Regions from separate parts of the Kitasatospora sp. NBC_00374 genome, predicted to be linked through region 4. Evidence: riboswitches for the same ligand, from Rfam matches in the RefSeq annotation. Region 4 holds a riboswitch; each other region holds the start of a gene.

Region 1 (3,740 bases), 4.0 Mb from region 4:
CCGCTGCAGCAGCGACCGCGGTCGCCCTGTCCGCCCAGGTCAGCGCCCACGCGGCGCCCGCCAAGCCGAACAAGGACGAGGTCAAGGCGCAGGTCGACAAGCTGCTGGAGGAGCAGGAGCAGGCCGCCGAGCGCTACAACGGCGCCAAGGAGCGGTCGGACCAGCTGCGCAAGCAGGCCGACCAGCTGCAGGACCAGGTCGCGCGCGGCCAGGGCCAGATGACCGAGCTGGCCTCCGGGCTGGCCGCGGTGGCCGGCCAGGAGTACCGCTCCGGCGGCATGGACCCGTCGATGCAGCTGATGCTCTCCACCAACCCGGACGGCTACCTGGCGCAGGCGTCCAGCTTCGAGCAGGCCGCCAGCACCCAGGCGGACACCCTGAAGTCGCTGAAGGACCAGCAGCGCCGGCTGGACCAGCAGAAGCAGGAGGCCGCGGCCGTCCTCGCCGAGCTGGACCGCAGCACCCAGGCGCTGAACGACGCCAAGACCGAGGTCCAGTCCAAGCTCAAGGACGCGCAGAAGCTGCTCAGCCAGCTCAGCGCGGCCGACCGGGCCGCCGTGATGGGCGACCGGGCCTCGCGCAGCGACGACCGCTTCGACCTCTCCAACCTTCCCGCACCCGGCGGCTATGCCGCCGTCGCGGTCGATGCCGCGATGAGCAAGCGCGGTTCGGCCTACGTCTGGGGGGCCACCGGCGCCAGCACCTTCGACTGCTCGGGTCTGATGGTCTGGGCCTACGCGAAGGCCGGCGTCTCGCTGCCGCGTACCTCGCAGAGCCAGGCGACCGTCGGCACCAACGTCGGTACCAACGTCGCCAATGCCCAGCCCGGCGACCTGGTGATCTACCACAACGACGCGCACCACGTGGCGATGTACATCGGCAACGGCCTGGTGGTGCACGCCCCGCGCACCGGTGACGTGGTCAAGGTGATGAAGGCCGACGCCATGCCGATCAAGACCATCCGCCGGGTCTGAGGCAGGTATCCGGCGCGGGCCGACGCCCCGTCCACCCCGTCCCATTTCGGACATTTGCCCTGTTCAAGGGCTAACTGACGCTCCATGACACGCCCGGACCGGGTCGAGATCCCGCTGTGATCTCCGACACGTCCGGGCGTTTCATTTTGCGACCATATGCTGAATATTTATCAGCCCTGGGTAGGGGTTCTGTCACTGTCGGTCGTAATCCCAATCGAACATGGCAAGGATTCCGCCTTTTTTCTGACAAGGATTTGAACGGATCACGGATGGGTTACTAGGGTCAGGTCACGGACCGCCGCCCAGTCGTCCACCCAGCCGGGTGGCAACGGTGGTCGCCGCCGAGTCCGAGAAGCAGCTGGGCAGCCTGACTGCCCACGGGGAAGCCCCTGTCGGGGTGCTGCGTATCGGAGCCGGGGAACCACGTTCCTCGGGGTGAATCGGCGCCAGGTCGACCGCCGGAGCGGTGCGCGGACGTGGTCCGCGTGCCTGACGGGCAGTCGGTGAGGCGTTGTAGGGCGTGTCTTCCGGCCCGAACCCGTCAGCTCACCCGGTAGGCGGTGTGAGGAAGAAGGAGTCCGCCTTCGTGGCGTCCCATCGTCGTCCCAAGCCCGCCGGCCGGGCCCGTGTCTCGATTCTGACCGCCGCTGCCGCCACCGCCGTGGCGCTCTCGTCGCAGTCCGGCGCGCACGCCGACCCGGCCCCGACCAAGGACCAGGTCAAGGCTCAGGTCGACGCTCTCAACGAGCAGGCCGAGGTCAAGACCGAGGAGTTCAACGCCGCGGTCGAGAAGGAGCAGAACCTGCAGAAGCAGGTCTCCCAGATCCAGGACCAGGTCGCCCGGCAGCAGGCCCAGGTGAGCACCATTCAGGGCAGCCTGGGTGAGATCGCCGCCGAGCAGTACCGCACCGGCGGGATCCCGCAGACCGTGCAGCTGATGCTCTCGGCCAGCCCGGACTCCTTCCTCAACCAGGCCGGCGCGATGAACCAGGTCGGCAGCTCGCAGGCCGACGTGCTCAAGGCCTTCAAGGACGAGCAGGGCAAGCTCGACCAGCAGAAGCACGAGGCCGAGCAGAAGCTCGCCGAGCTGGACGCCACCACCAAGCGGCTCAAGGCCGACAAGGAGGAGGTCCAGGCCAAGATCGCCAAGGCGACGGCCCTGCTGGAGTCGCTCTCCCAGAAGGAGCGCGACGAGCTCGCCGCCGCCGAGGCCAAGGCCGCCGCGGAGGCCAAGGCCAAGGCCACCGCCGCCGCCCCGAGCACCGAGCGGGCCTCCCGCGACTCGGCCCGCACCGACGTGGCCGTCAACGTGCCGGCCGGTACGCACGCCGCCGCCGCGATCGCGGCCGCCCAGTCCAAGCTCGGCAGCCCGTACTCCTACGGTGCGGCCGGCCCGAGCAGCTTCGACTGCTCCGGCCTCATGAAGTGGGCCTACGCGCAGGCCGGCGTGTCGCTGCCGCGGACCTCGCAGGACCAGCGGGGCGCCGGCACCAACGTCGGTACCAACATCGCCAACGCCCAGCCGGGCGACCTGATCATCTACAAGAGCGACGCCAGCCACGTCGCGCTGTACGTCGGCAACGGGCAGGTCATCCACGCGCCGCACACCGGTGCCGTGGTCCGCTACGAGTCGGCCACCATGGCGTCGATCAACGCGATCGTGCGGCCCTGACCTCGCCTCACCTCCGTCCACCGGCCCGGCCCTCCCCGTGAGGGCCGGGCCGGTGGCGTTGTGGCCGCCGGCCTGCGGCGGGACCGCGCGATGGGGCAGCTGTCCGATTAGTGGTCAAATATTCGCTACTGGAGGGGTTTGGACTAGCTCGCCATGACTCGCTAACGTCTGCCCCCGGACCTCCGCACGGACGGCCGCCCACCCCCGGGCGGCGGCGGTGGCCCGGCCGCAGGAACGGAGTCGCCGAAGCATGACCGTGCACCGCCGTCCCCAACTGCCAGGCGTCCGGCGGCTCGCCCGCGCACTGGCCGTCACGGCCGCGGCCACCACGGCGCTGGGAGTGACGGTCGCGGGCAGCGCCCAGGCCCTTCCCGGCCCGCCGGCCGAGCCGATCGCCAAGAAGGACGTCAAGGCCCAGGTCGACCAGCTCTACGACGAGGCCGAGCAGGCCTCGGAGCGATACAACGCGGCCCAGGAGTGCCAGCGGCGCCTGCAGACCGAGGCCGCCGCGCTGCAGAGCCAGATCGCGGGCGGCCAGGAGGAGCTCAACCGGCTGCGCCAGGACCTCGGCGCACTGGCCGGTGCCCAGTACCGCTCGGGCGTGATGAACCCGGGGGTGCGGCTGATGCTGGACTCCGACCCCGCCGCCTACCTGGCCCGGGCCCGCGCGCTCGACCAGGCCACGGCCCGGCAGAACGACACCCTGCGCCAGGTGCTGGACCGCCAGCGCCGGCTGGACCAGCGCCGCGACGAGGCCACCGCCAAGCTGGCCGAGCTGGAGGAGGTGCGCCGCTCGCTGGCCGAGAGCAAGTCGGAGGTCCGCCAGCGGCTGCTCAAGGCCCAGCGGCTGCTGAGCAGCCTCGGCGCGGTCGAGCGGGCCCGGATGGTGGCCGACGACGCCAGGGCCGCCGAGCAGCGGGCCACCCGCGGCACCGACCGCCTCGACCTCGGCGATCTGCCGCCCTCCTCCGGCCGGGCCGCCGCCGCGCTGGCCGCCGCCGTCAGCAAGATCGGCTCGCCGTACGTCTACGGATCGACCGGCCCCCGCGCGTTCGACTGCTCGGGTCTGATGTACTGGAGCTGGCGGCAGGCCG
Region 2 (3,740 bases), 3.5 Mb from region 4:
TCAGAAGCCCTCCGCTAGGGTCTCGGACGGCGGAAATTCGTCCCACATGGCGGGATCTTCCTCGCAGGCTTCCGGCAAGTCCTTTACGGAGTCCGCACGAGCGACCACACTGAGTCCGGGTGGGCTGGTCGAGACTCGGGGGATTGGGGGCGAATCGTGCGTCAGGCGGCTATCGTCGGGCGGCTGCGGGTGCCCTCGTGGCGCTCCGGTCGCGGCGGGACGACCCGTCCGCCAGGGACCGTCCGGTTCCACCCCGCACCCCGCCACGAAATGAGGAAGTGAATCCGGGTGGCCTTCTCCGTCTCCGCGCTGGTGCTGTTCGGCATCATCGTTGTCATCTTCATCCGTAACAAGCAGCTGAAGACCAGCCACGCGATCATCGCGGCGCTGTTCGGCTTCATGGTGAGCCAGTCGACGGCTGCCAAGCCGATCCAGGACTTCCTCACCCAGCTCGCCTCGACGATCTCCTCCGTCGCGGGCTGACCACGCCGGGTCCGTCGGTCGGGGCCGGGCGGCCGGTGCGCCGTCCGGCGCTCTGTCCTGCCCTCGCGCAGGACCGGGGGCGGGCGGGCGGGCCGCCCCGGGCTAGCCGCGCTGCGGTCTGGCGCGACGCCAACGGTCGAGCAGCCTCGGGCGCCGGCTCACGACCGCTGTCTCGGCGGGCTCGGCGCCGCCGCCCGCCCGCGCCGCCGGCTGCTCGGCGGACTCGGCCACCAGCAGGATGAACAGCCTTGCCCAGCAGAGCCGTTCACCCCGCGGCCAGTCCAGCGCGCGCAGTGCGGCCGAGGCCCGGTCGGAGACGACGCCGTTCACCCGGACCTCGGCGACGTCCTCGCCCGCCCGGCCGCCGAGGAACAGCTTCACACCGTTCACCTGCGGCCCGGTCAACTCCTGGCGCAGCGCGTCCGCCAGCACCGGCAGCGGCTGATGGTCCGCGAGCCAGTCCGCCAACTGACGTGACCCGAAGCCGAACACCGCGGCCGGACCCTGCACCGCCTGCCAGCCGGGCAGTTCGGCCGAGCGGTAGTGGTCGCCGTACTCGCCCCGGCGGTCCAGCAGTTCGACCACGGCGGTGGCCGTGGTGGTGGCCCACATCCGGACGGCGTTGTCGAGCTGTTCCTCCTCGGTCCGGCCGAGCCCGGCCGCGCAGTCCCAGACCACCGGGCCGTCGGCGCGGCCCAGATGCAGGACATAGCCGAGGTCGACATGGCCCGTCCCGCCGTCACCGGGGTGCTCCCGTACCGCCACGGCCGTGGTGCCCGGCCCTCGCAGCAGCTCGCCGTCGACCGTGAACCCCTGTCCGAAGCGCGCCATTTCGCGGATCACGCTGCGCTGTATGACGTCCAGTCGGTGCTCCGGGCGCACAGGCCGGCTCCTTGCTCAACGGTGGGGGACTCGAACGCGTGTGAGGCTATCGGCCGCCACCCGGTCGCGGGAAACCAGCGGACAACTGGCGCCGTCTCAGGTACCGCCGGGGCGCGTGGAGCGGGCGCGTCGGCCGCCGTACGGGGGCGGGCGGGCCGGTCGGATGGGGTCGGGAGGCGCGGGGGCGCGGGAGGCACAAGAGGGGCGCGCGGGAGGGGCGCGGGAGGCGCGGGAGGGGAGCGGGCCTCCGGGGGCGACGGGCGACGGCCCGGGGGCCGTACCGGTGGTGAAATCCGTGACGGCGGGCACCGGGACGGGTGACGGGAGTCACCTTCGATTCCACGTCGACCACCTGACGGTGATATAGCCGTCGCGTGGCGTGAAATTCGGCACTCCCTGTGCGTGTGCGCATTCCCGGAGTGAGCGAATCGGCTGCGGTCGGCCTCAAGGTCACAGCGGAGCGTGACTTTCGGCCCAAGTGATCTTATGTCCGTTTCGTTCCTTACGCTCCGTCACTTGCTCCGTACACGCTTCATGGGTTTTGCTTCGTGACCTGCCCGGCAAACGCCGGGCGGGGCCACCGGGCGGAACGCCGAGTCCTGCCGCTGCCCGGGGCCGACGCACACCATCCGTGCACGGCAGGAGCGGGGGACCCAAGGTAAGTGCCGTTCCGGATTCTCCGGGCCGGCTTGGGGTGAAGCCGTGTCTTTTTCACGGCCGGGCGATCTCCCGTCCGAACCCGACAGCTCACCTCGTAGGCGTCGGAGAGGAACCGCTCAATGTCCGCTAAGGGCAAGCACCGTCGTCCCCGTCTGTCCCGTCTGACCCGAATTGCCGTCGCCACCGGTGTCGTCACCGCTGCCGTCGCGCTCCCGGCGACCGCCGCCCAGGCCCACGGCACCTCCGCCGACGCCCACGGCGCCGTCTCCGCCCCGGCCCCGGCCGCCGCGCCGGCCGCCCCGGCCGCCGCCCAGACCCCCGCCGACCACAGCTACGAGGTCGTCCACGGCGACAGCCTGTCCAAGATCGCCGACGCCCAGCACGTCGACGGCGGCTGGCAGAAGCTGTACCAGGACAACCGTCAGGTCGTCGGCGACAACCCGAACCTGATCTTCCCGGGCCAGAAGCTGAACGTCGCCGGCCACGCCGCGGCCCAGGCTGCCCCGGCCGCCCCGCAGGCCGACACCTCGAAGGCCTCCCGCTCCGAGCACCGCGCCCCGGTCACCCCGGCCCCCAAGGCCGAGACCGCCAAGCCGGCTGCCGCCAAGCCCGAGGCCCCGAAGCCCGCCGCCGCCAAGCCGGCCGCGCCGAAGACCCAGGCCCCCGCGGCCCCGGCCGCCTCGGCCCCCGCCGCCACCTCGGGCTACGTCGCCCCGGTCAGCGGCCCGATCGGCACCCCGTACCACCAGGCCGGCTCGGCCTGGTCCAGCGGCTACCACACCGGCGTCGACTTCGTCGTCGGCACCGGCACCTCGGTGAAGGCCATCGCGGCCGGCACCGTGGTCTCCGCCGGCAACGGTGGCGCCTACGGCAACGAGATCGTCATCAAGCACGCCGACGGCAAGTACTCCCAGTACGCCCACCTGTCCTCGATCGGCGTCCAGGTCGGCCAGACCGTGACCGCCGGCCAGCAGATCGGCCTCTCCGGTGCCACCGGCAACGTGTCCGGCCCGCACCTGCACTTCGAGATCCGCACCGGCCCGGCCTACGGCTCCGACATCGACCCGGTGGCCTACCTGGCCGCCCACGGCGTCAAGGTCTGATCCCCGGACCACCCAGCCGTACCCGCCGGAGGCCCGGCCCGGGACACCCCGTCCCCGGCCGGGCCTCCGGCATGCCCAGGTCTGGACGCTGGCCCGGTGCGATCTGACCGATGGTGGCGACCAAGTCGGCCGCGGGCGAGCCAACTTCTGCGCTGGAGATCGTCCTTGCTTGTGCTGGCGAGGGGGGAGGCTTCGGTGTCAGCCCGATATCCAGCGCCCGCGATGTTGCCGGACGAAGCGCACGTCGATCCGGTGCCGTGGGTGGGTCCGCAGGGCGGCCAGCTCCTGATGCGTCAGCCCGTCGATGACCCGGAGGTCATCGGTCAGGTAGCGGGCTCCGTTGTCGAAGAGCACGTGGCAGTTGGGACAGAGGCAGAGCACGTTCTCAGTGACGTCAGGTCCACGGTGCGGTCGGCCGAGGGCCTGAATGTGAGCGCCTTCGCTGTAGGTGGATCCCCCCGGGATCTCCAGCGTGAGGGCGCAGAGCTGGCACTGTCCGCCGTGCCACTGCTTCACCTGCTGGATGACCACGCTGTTGCGGACGGACCGCTGGACCGTGAAGGTTCGGGTGCGCGCCGGCTGATGGGGGAGGTCGCCATGGAACGGCACCAC
Region 3 (3,740 bases), 1.9 Mb from region 4:
GCTGTGGGCGGACGGCGTGGACACCGCCGACCCGGACGCGGTGCGTGCCTGGCTGGACGCCTTCCGGGAGCTGCCGGAGCAGCAGCGCCTGGAGGCGTTCGCGGCGGTTCCGGGCCTGGACGCGGAGGAACGGGACGGCGGTTGGGGGCCGACCCGGCTGCTGATGATCGGAATGGCGACGGACGGCGCGCGGCTGCTGCTGGAGCAGGGCCTGATGCAGCGCAGCTACCGGAACCTGGCCGAGCTGACGGCGCTCGGCCGGCCGATGCCCGAGGAGCTCTCCGGGGACTTCGAGGGCTTCGAGGCGACGGTGGCCGTGGAGGCGCTGCGGCTGTACGGGGAGTGGACGGTGCCCGGCCTGCCGGCGCTGCTGGTCGAGGAGTACCCGGACCTGGCGCCGGAGCCGGGCAACGACGAGATCGAGGCGTACCTGGCGGACCAGGCGTCGGCCGTCCAGGAGCCTACGGATTGAGGCCGTGCGCCTGCATCCAGGCGAGCGGGTCGACGGGGGCGCCGCCGTCGGGGCGGACCTCCAGGTGCAGGTGCGGGCCGGTGACGTTGCCGGTGGCGCCGACCGCGCCGAGCACGGTACCGGGGGCGACCGGGCCGTCGGCGGTGGCGATCCGGGAGAGGTGGCAGTACCAGACCTCGGTGCCGTCCGGCAGGGTCTGGATGACCCGGTAGCCGTAGGCGCCGGACCAGCCGGCCGAGGTGACGGTGCCGGCGGCGACGGCGGTGACCGGGGCGCCGGTCTGCGCGGCGAAGTCGAGCCCGGTGTGCAGGTGCGACCAGTAGGAGTCGGACTGCCCGTAGTGCGCGCTCAGGGTGTAGTCGGCGACCGGCGGGGCGAGCGCGACCCGCGGGGCGTGGTCGGCCTGCTCCCGGGCTTGCACCGGGGGCCGGGCCTGGACCGAGGGCTGGGCCTGCACCTGGACCGAGGGCTGGACCTGGACCTGCTGGGCGGCGCGCTTGGCCTCGGCCTCCTGGGCGGCGGCGAGCCGGGCGGTCTCCTCGGCGCTGCTCCGGCCGTCGGCCTGCTGCTGGATCCGGGCGGCGAGGGCCAGGCCCGGGTCGGCGGCGGGCGCCTGGGCGGCGGCCGGTGCCTGGTCCTGGTCGAAGGAGTCGGCGGCGAAGACGGCGGGGGCGGGGGTGGGCGCGGGGGCGGCCTGGGCGGAGGACGCGGCGGCGAAGCCGGTGGCGCTGAGGGCCGCGGTCATCGCGGTGACGCCGAGCAGTGGCCCGCTGCTCCTGGCCTGACGGGGCATCCGGTGCCGGGCCGGGTCGGCGTTCTGGTCCACCGGGTGGACCGGGCCCACCGGGACCGGGTGGTCGAGCAGCTGGATCCCTGCGGCCGTGCCCTGGAGCGGGTGCGTCGACGCCACGGAGGCGTGCTCCTTTCCTTCCCTCTCGCCGACCGGGTTAGCTGACGGGTTCGGAGCAGGAAGGTCTCCTACGGCCTGGCCTGGGCCTGGCCGATTCACCCCAAGGAACGTGGTTCCCCGGCTCCCCGGGCCCGCCGGTGAAGGCGTGCCCGCGGATTGAGCGATGGCGCACGGTGCCGTCTGGGTACGGCGTTTCGTACCGCGCTGCGTTATCGAAAGTTAATCCTATGCGCCCCATGATTCCAAGCGCCTCGGCGGAGAGAATGCGACCCGGCCGGGCGCCCGGGGGCGGTTCGCCCGCTTTCGGGCCGACGCCCGTGACGGACTGCTACCGACCGGTTGAGTATCCGTACTCATGTGCCGGGAAAGGGACTTGGAGACCCTTTCGACATGAGCACAAAGATGCAGTCCAGGACCACGGCCGCGTACTTCGTCCAGGCCGTCATCTCCTTCGCCCTCGCCACCGCCGCCCTCGCCGCCGGGATCGCCTATCTCCCGGTGGACTCCTGGATGCGGGGTTTCCTGGCCGTCGGCCTGCTGTACGAGATCACCTCGGCGTTCACCCTGGCCAAGGTGATCCGCGACCGGCAGGAGGCCGACGAGCTGACCACCCGGGTGGACCAGGCCCGGCTGGACAAGCTGCTGGCCGAACACGACCCGTTCCGGATCGAGGGGGCCTGACTCCCGCCCCGGCCGCGCTCCGCAGCGCGGCTCAGCCGACCTCGGCGGCCTTCGCCTTCCGTGCGGCGAAGGTCTCGCCGCCGGCCGACCAGTGGGTGGCCGGGACCTCCTCGACCGCGACCCAGATCTTCTCCGGGTCCACGCCGGTGACCGTGGCGTAGGCCTCGGTCAGGGCCCGGACGATCTCGGCGTTCTGCTCGTCGCTCCGTCCGGACAGCTGCTTGACGTTGATGAAGGGCACGACGCCTCCTGGCGCTCGAACGGGCACGGGCACTGCGATCAGCCGCACGCTACCCCAGGGCAGCGGCCACCCCTTGACGGCTAAGGCTATTAGCCTTAGCTTTGGAGCTACAGGGGTTCGCCGAACCGGTCGAGCGCCCGTCGAGGAGCTCAGGAGGCAGCAATGACCAGCACCAGCACCCGGTACGTCGACGTCCCCGGCGGCCGGATCGCCTTCGACGACTCGGCCACCGGCGCCGGCCTCCCCGTCGTCCTGCTCCCCGGCATGCTCGACAAGCGCACCGCCTACCGCCAGCTGGTCCCGCTGCTGACCGCCGCCGGCCACCGGGTGATCACCATGGACCTGCGCGGCCTGGGAGAGTCCTCGACCGGCTTCACCGACCACTCCCCGGCCGCGATCGCCGAGGACGTGCTCGCCCTGCTCGACCACCTGGGCATCGAGCGGGCCGTGCTGGTCGGCAACTCCTACACCGGGGCCACGGTGGTCAGGCTGGCCGGCGACCGGCCGGAGCGGGTGGCCGGCATCGCGCTGATCGACGCCTTCATCGAGAACCTCCCGCCGAACGCCTTCCAGAAGGCCCTGGTCAAGACCCTCGGCGCGGCCGTGGTGCGGTTCCCGGCCCTGTGGGGCGCGGCGCAGCGGCTCTACTTCCCCACCGCCCGGCCCGCCGACTTCGACCAGTACCGCGCCGGGCTGGTCGCGATGCTGCGCGAGCCCGGGCGCAGGGCGGCCGTCCGCGGGTACGTCGCCGGCGACTCCGCGCCGGTCGGCTGGTCCTCCGCGGTGCGCTGCCCGGCCCTGGTGATCATGGGCGGCAAGGACCCCGACTTCCCGAAGCCGGAGGTGGTGGCGGACCGCCAGGCGGCCGCGCTGAAGGCCCGTAAGGTGATGATCGACGGCGGCGGCCACTACCCGATGGCGGGATTCCCGCAGGCCACCGCCGATGCCCTGCTCCCCTTCCTGGACGAGGTCGCCTGATGCCCCGGGTCGGACTCACCCCCGCCGCCGTCGTGGACCACGCCCTGGCCCTGCTGGACGACCAGGGCGGCGAGGCCCTCACCCTCGCCGCCGTCGCCGCCCGCGCCAAGGTCGCCACCCCCTCCCTCTACAAGCACGTCCCCGGCGGCCTGGCCGAGCTGCGCCGCCTGATAGCCGTCCGGGTCACCGAGGAGCTGGCCGACCGGCTGACCGCCGCAGTGCTCGGGCGCAGCACCGACGAGGCCGTCGAGGCGCTGGTGGCGGCCTACGTCGAGTACGCCGTGCGGCACCCCGAGCGGTACGCGGCGCTGCCGCAGGCGCCGGACGGCGCGGACCCCGACCTGGCCGCGGCGGGCGCCCGGCTGGTCGATGTGATCACGGCGGTGCTGCGCGGCTACGGCCTGGAGGGCGCGGAGGCGGTGCACGCGACCCGGACCGTACGGGCGGTGGCGCACGGC
Region 4 (3,740 bases):
CGCCCTGCGGCTCGGGCAGGTGCTCGCGCCCTGACGGTCAGTCGGGGTGGACGACCGAGGCCATCAGCGCGAACACCACCAGGTCCGGCTCGGACCCGGCCTCCCGGAACAGCCGGGGCGCGGCGGCCATCTTCGGATCCGCCCGCACCGCCTCCAGGGCGGCCAGGTCCCGCCACAGGCTCTGCACCCGCCAGTGCCGGTCCGGGCCGCGCAGCAGCTCGGTGCGCAGCAGTCCCTCGGGCAGCTCGCCGGAGATCAGGGTGCGGTACGCCGTCACGAACCCCGCCTCCCGCTCCTCGGCGATCCGGCCACTGACCTCACTCAGTACCTGCTCGGACACCCGCGTCCTCCTCCACTCGTACCATCTTCGGTCGCTACCGTGAGTATCGACCAGAGTGCGAGCGGTGGGAGGTCCGACATGTCCGGGAGGGTGAGTCCGCGTACGGCGGCCGCGCTGGCGGCGGCGCTGCTGGGGGTCTGCGGCACACTCGGTGCGGCGCGGCCGTCCGACGCCGACCTGCAGGTGGTCCGGCTCGACCCGGACCCGGCGCCGCCCGGCGGCGCCACCACGCTGCACGCCTTCGTCGCCAACGCCGGGCCCGACCGGACGGCCTCGCCGTTCACCGTGCTGGTCGACCTGCCGGCCGGCTTCACCTTCGAGGGGCCCTTCTTCCCCGGCTCCTGCACGCCCGGGGCCGCCGGGCACCTGCTGCGCTGCGAGTTCCCCGCCGGGCTGGGCTCCGGGCGCAGCGCGACGGCACTGGCCCCCGTCCGGGTGGCACGAGAGGTGCCCCCCGGCACACGGGCCGAGGGGCACCTCGTGGTGGTCGGGGCCGACGACCGCCGTCCGGCGGACAACGGGACCTCGTTCACGCTGCGCGTGGCGGGCTGATCGGACGCTGCGTGTGGGGCGGGCCGACCGTCAGCGGTAGACCCGCACGTAGTCCGCGGCGAAGGTGATCGGCGCGGTGCCGGAGGGGGCCGGGTGGTACTGGCCGGCGCTCAGCGACAGGTTGAGGATCAGGTACGCGGACCAGGTGGTGCCGACCCCGGTGTTGTCCGAGAAGACCTTGGTGCCGTTGACGTACCAGTCGACGGAGTTGGCGCCGTAGTAGGTGCCGATGGTGACCCACTTGTCCTTCGCGACGGCGCCCGCGTCGGTGTAGTACTTCGAGCCGGACTTGACGTGGTTGGTCAGCTCCAGCAGGTTCGGGTTGTCCGGGTGGTACTCGAACGAGTCGATCTCCCCGTTGCCGTTCTTCCAGGTCCACAGGGCCGGCCAGGCGCCGGTGCCGGAGGGCAGCTTGACCCGGGTCTCGGCGTAGTCGCCGGTCTTCACCTGGAAGCCCTCGGCGGAGTACTCGGTGGTGAGCAGGCCGGTGTCCCAGGCCTGCTTGCCGTTCTCCAGCTTGTTGGCGCTGGGCCTGGCCGTGAAGTTCGCGCTGCCGCCGGAGACGCTCACGCCGCTCTTGCTCAGCCAGTCCAGCTTGTTGTCGTCCGGGTTGTGGTTGCCGTAGCGGTACGAGCTGCTCTTGTCGGTGGTCCAGCGCGATGCGGAGAGGCTGTCGAACTCGTCCGACCAGGTCAGCGACTTGCCCGCGACCGGGGCGCCGGTGCCGGGGGTCGGGGTCGGGGTCGGGGTCGGGGTCGGGGTGGGGGTGGGCGCCGGGGTGGGCGCCGGGGTGGGGGTGGGCGCCGGGGCCGGCGCGGGGGCGGTCGAGGCGCTGACCGTCAGCGTCTGCGAGGGCAGGTTGTGCCAGGCGTTGGCGGAGTCCTGCCAGAAGCCGAACTGGGTGTACGTGCCGGCCGGCAGGCTGCGGGCCGCGCTGGTGAAGGTGGTGCCGCTCGGGCAGATCTGCACGTTGGAGGCGTTGCCGGGGAAGTCCAGGTTGTGCCCGGCGGCGTCGCGGACGCCGACACCGAGCGTCTTGGCCGTGAAGCAGCCGGAGGAGTGCACCGCGAGGGTGGCCTTGGTGGCCGTGTTGGCCGCCATCGCGGTCGGCGAGAGGCGGTCCTGGGTCACCGTCGGGGCGGCGGCCTGCGCCTGGCCGACCAGCGGGACGCCGGCGAGCACGGTCGCTCCGGCGAGCAGGCCGAGGCGGGCAGGGGTCGGTGAAAGTCGCATGGAGGGTCCTCTGCGACGCCTGCGAGGTGAGCTGTCGGGTTCGGGCACGAGGCTGCCCGGCCGCCTGCGGAGCGGCTTCACCCCAAGCCGTGCACCCGGCTCCGGACGGAGCGAGGGCGCGACGACAACAAACCTGGTTCCCCCGCTCCTGTCCAGAAGGTGGTCGGGTGACCGCCGTCGGGTGGACAGGACTAGGCGTCCCGACCGCGGGTCTGCCCAGCCGGGCATCCCGTGCAGGCTAGGCAGATGGGTCGCATACCGACAATGAGACGTCCCTCACAGGTACCCCCGCCTCCGGCCCCGGCCCCGCCCCCCGGCGTCACCAGAACCGGGGCTGCCCCGGGATGCTCTCCAGGTCCGCGAGGACGAGCTCGCGGTCCTCGGGGGCGGCGATCTCCTCGGCGGCGGCCAGCGCCTGCCCGGTCCAGGCCCTGGCCTGCTCCGAGTCCCCCGCCACCGCCGCCGCCCGGGCAAGCGCCTCGTAGGCGAAGGCCAGGTCCCAGTCGCCGATCGCGTGGGCCCGGCAGATCTCCAGCCCGCGCCGGGCGTGGTGCAGCGCGGGCTCCGCCCGGCCGAGCACGGCGTACACCCGGGAGCACTGCCACTCGCCCCGGCTGAGGTTCACGGCCGTGCCCACCTCCCCCCAGTGGTGGCGCGAGGCGTGCGCCATGTGCACCATGCGGTCGTCGTCCTCGACCGAGCGGTCCTCCCGCTCCAGCAGCCGCCAGACCCCGTTGAACAGGTCCACCGCCAGCTGCCGCTCGTCCGCCGGGGCCGCGGCCCCCGCTACGTCCTCGCCCATGACCGTGTCGATCCCTTCCTCGATCAGATGATCCGTGCGGTGGACGGCGCCGCGCAGCCGGTCCAGCCGGGCCTGCAGCCGCCGCCGGTGGTCGGCCAGCACCCGGCGCACCAGCGCACCGCCGTCGCCGTCGCCCGCCGCCTCGGCGGCGGCCAGGCACTCCCGTACCCGGTCCAGCGGCAGGTCGACCGCCCGCAGCACCCGCACCAGCCGGGCCGCGGCCACCTGCTCGGCCCGGTAGTACCGGTAGCCGGTGTCCTGGTCGACCTCGGCCGGCCGCAGCAGCCCGATCCGGTCGTAGTGCCGCAGCGCCTTGGCGGTCAGGCCCGCGCGCCGGGCCATCGCGCCGATGGTGAGCAACCGTTCCGTTCCGTCCACGCCCCGAATCTAGGACCTTGCCCCGCGGGAAGCTCAAGGCCGACGAGCCGGACCGTTCGAAGCGGGCTCGGCCGGGCACCCGTCCGCTAGGTTGGAGGCAGCGGCCGGAGCCCCGGCCGTGGCCGCCGCCGACCGTTCAGAGGATCACCCCCGAGATGACCGCGCCCCTGCCTGGCTTCGCCGGACATACCTACCTGTTCGACGTCGACAACGGCGCCGCCTTCCGCAACTCCTACTCCGCCGACGGGACGCGGCTGCGCTGGGAGGGCCTCGGCGAGTCGGCCGGCCAGTGGGAGGACGTGAAGCTGCACGTCGCGGAGATCGGCCCGCAGCAGTACTTCGTCAGCTGGACGGAGCAGAGCGGCATCACGGTCAGCCATGTGATGGACCTGGACGCGCTCACCGTGCGGGTCTTCTGGACGTACGAGGGCGAGG

What was found. A riboswitch is a leader RNA that binds a small molecule or an ion and turns the genes downstream of it on or off. The one in region 4 is predicted to bind cyclic di-AMP.
Region 1: another riboswitch for cyclic di-AMP. It lies ahead of OG871_RS11705 (NlpC/P60 family protein); the one in region 4 lies ahead of OG871_RS29405 (hypothetical protein).
Region 2: another riboswitch for cyclic di-AMP. It lies ahead of OG871_RS13760 (peptidoglycan DD-metalloendopeptidase family protein); the one in region 4 lies ahead of OG871_RS29405 (hypothetical protein).
Region 3: another riboswitch for cyclic di-AMP. It lies ahead of OG871_RS21050 (M23 family metallopeptidase); the one in region 4 lies ahead of OG871_RS29405 (hypothetical protein).

Annotation. Positions count from the first base shown of each region.
Region 1 covers NZ_CP107964.1:2,617,203-2,620,942, reverse strand. Annotated here, with positions in the region: gene OG871_RS11710 (NlpC/P60 family protein) at 1-974, shown strand, start outside; cyclic di-AMP (ydaO/yuaA leader) riboswitch at 1,363-1,550, shown strand; gene OG871_RS11705 (NlpC/P60 family protein) at 1,561-2,646, shown strand; gene OG871_RS11700 (NlpC/P60 family protein) at 2,897-3,740, shown strand, end outside.
Region 2 covers NZ_CP107964.1:3,063,091-3,066,830, reverse strand. Annotated here, with positions in the region: gene OG871_RS13770 (hypothetical protein) at 289-483, shown strand; gene OG871_RS13765 (DUF6348 family protein) at 586-1,365, opposite strand; cyclic di-AMP (ydaO/yuaA leader) riboswitch at 1,979-2,139, shown strand; gene OG871_RS13760 (peptidoglycan DD-metalloendopeptidase family protein) at 2,145-3,128, shown strand; gene OG871_RS13755 (YDG/SRA domain-containing protein) at 3,327-3,740, opposite strand, start outside.
Region 3 covers NZ_CP107964.1:4,666,093-4,669,832, reverse strand. Annotated here, with positions in the region: gene OG871_RS21055 (hypothetical protein) at 1-472, shown strand, start outside; gene OG871_RS21050 (M23 family metallopeptidase) at 462-1,382, opposite strand; cyclic di-AMP (ydaO/yuaA leader) riboswitch at 1,394-1,555, opposite strand; gene OG871_RS21045 (YiaA/YiaB family inner membrane protein) at 1,773-2,063, shown strand; gene OG871_RS21040 (4-oxalocrotonate tautomerase family protein) at 2,095-2,304, opposite strand; gene OG871_RS21035 (alpha/beta fold hydrolase) at 2,467-3,282, shown strand; gene OG871_RS21030 (TetR/AcrR family transcriptional regulator) at 3,282-3,740, shown strand, end outside.
Region 4 covers NZ_CP107964.1:6,588,802-6,592,541, reverse strand. Annotated here, with positions in the region: gene OG871_RS29420 (IclR family transcriptional regulator) at 1-34, shown strand, start outside; gene OG871_RS29415 (antibiotic biosynthesis monooxygenase) at 38-340, opposite strand; gene OG871_RS29410 (hypothetical protein) at 419-892, shown strand; gene OG871_RS29405 (hypothetical protein) at 923-2,125, opposite strand; cyclic di-AMP (ydaO/yuaA leader) riboswitch at 2,127-2,297, opposite strand; gene OG871_RS29400 (MerR family transcriptional regulator) at 2,445-3,305, opposite strand; gene OG871_RS29395 (hypothetical protein) at 3,461-3,740, shown strand, end outside.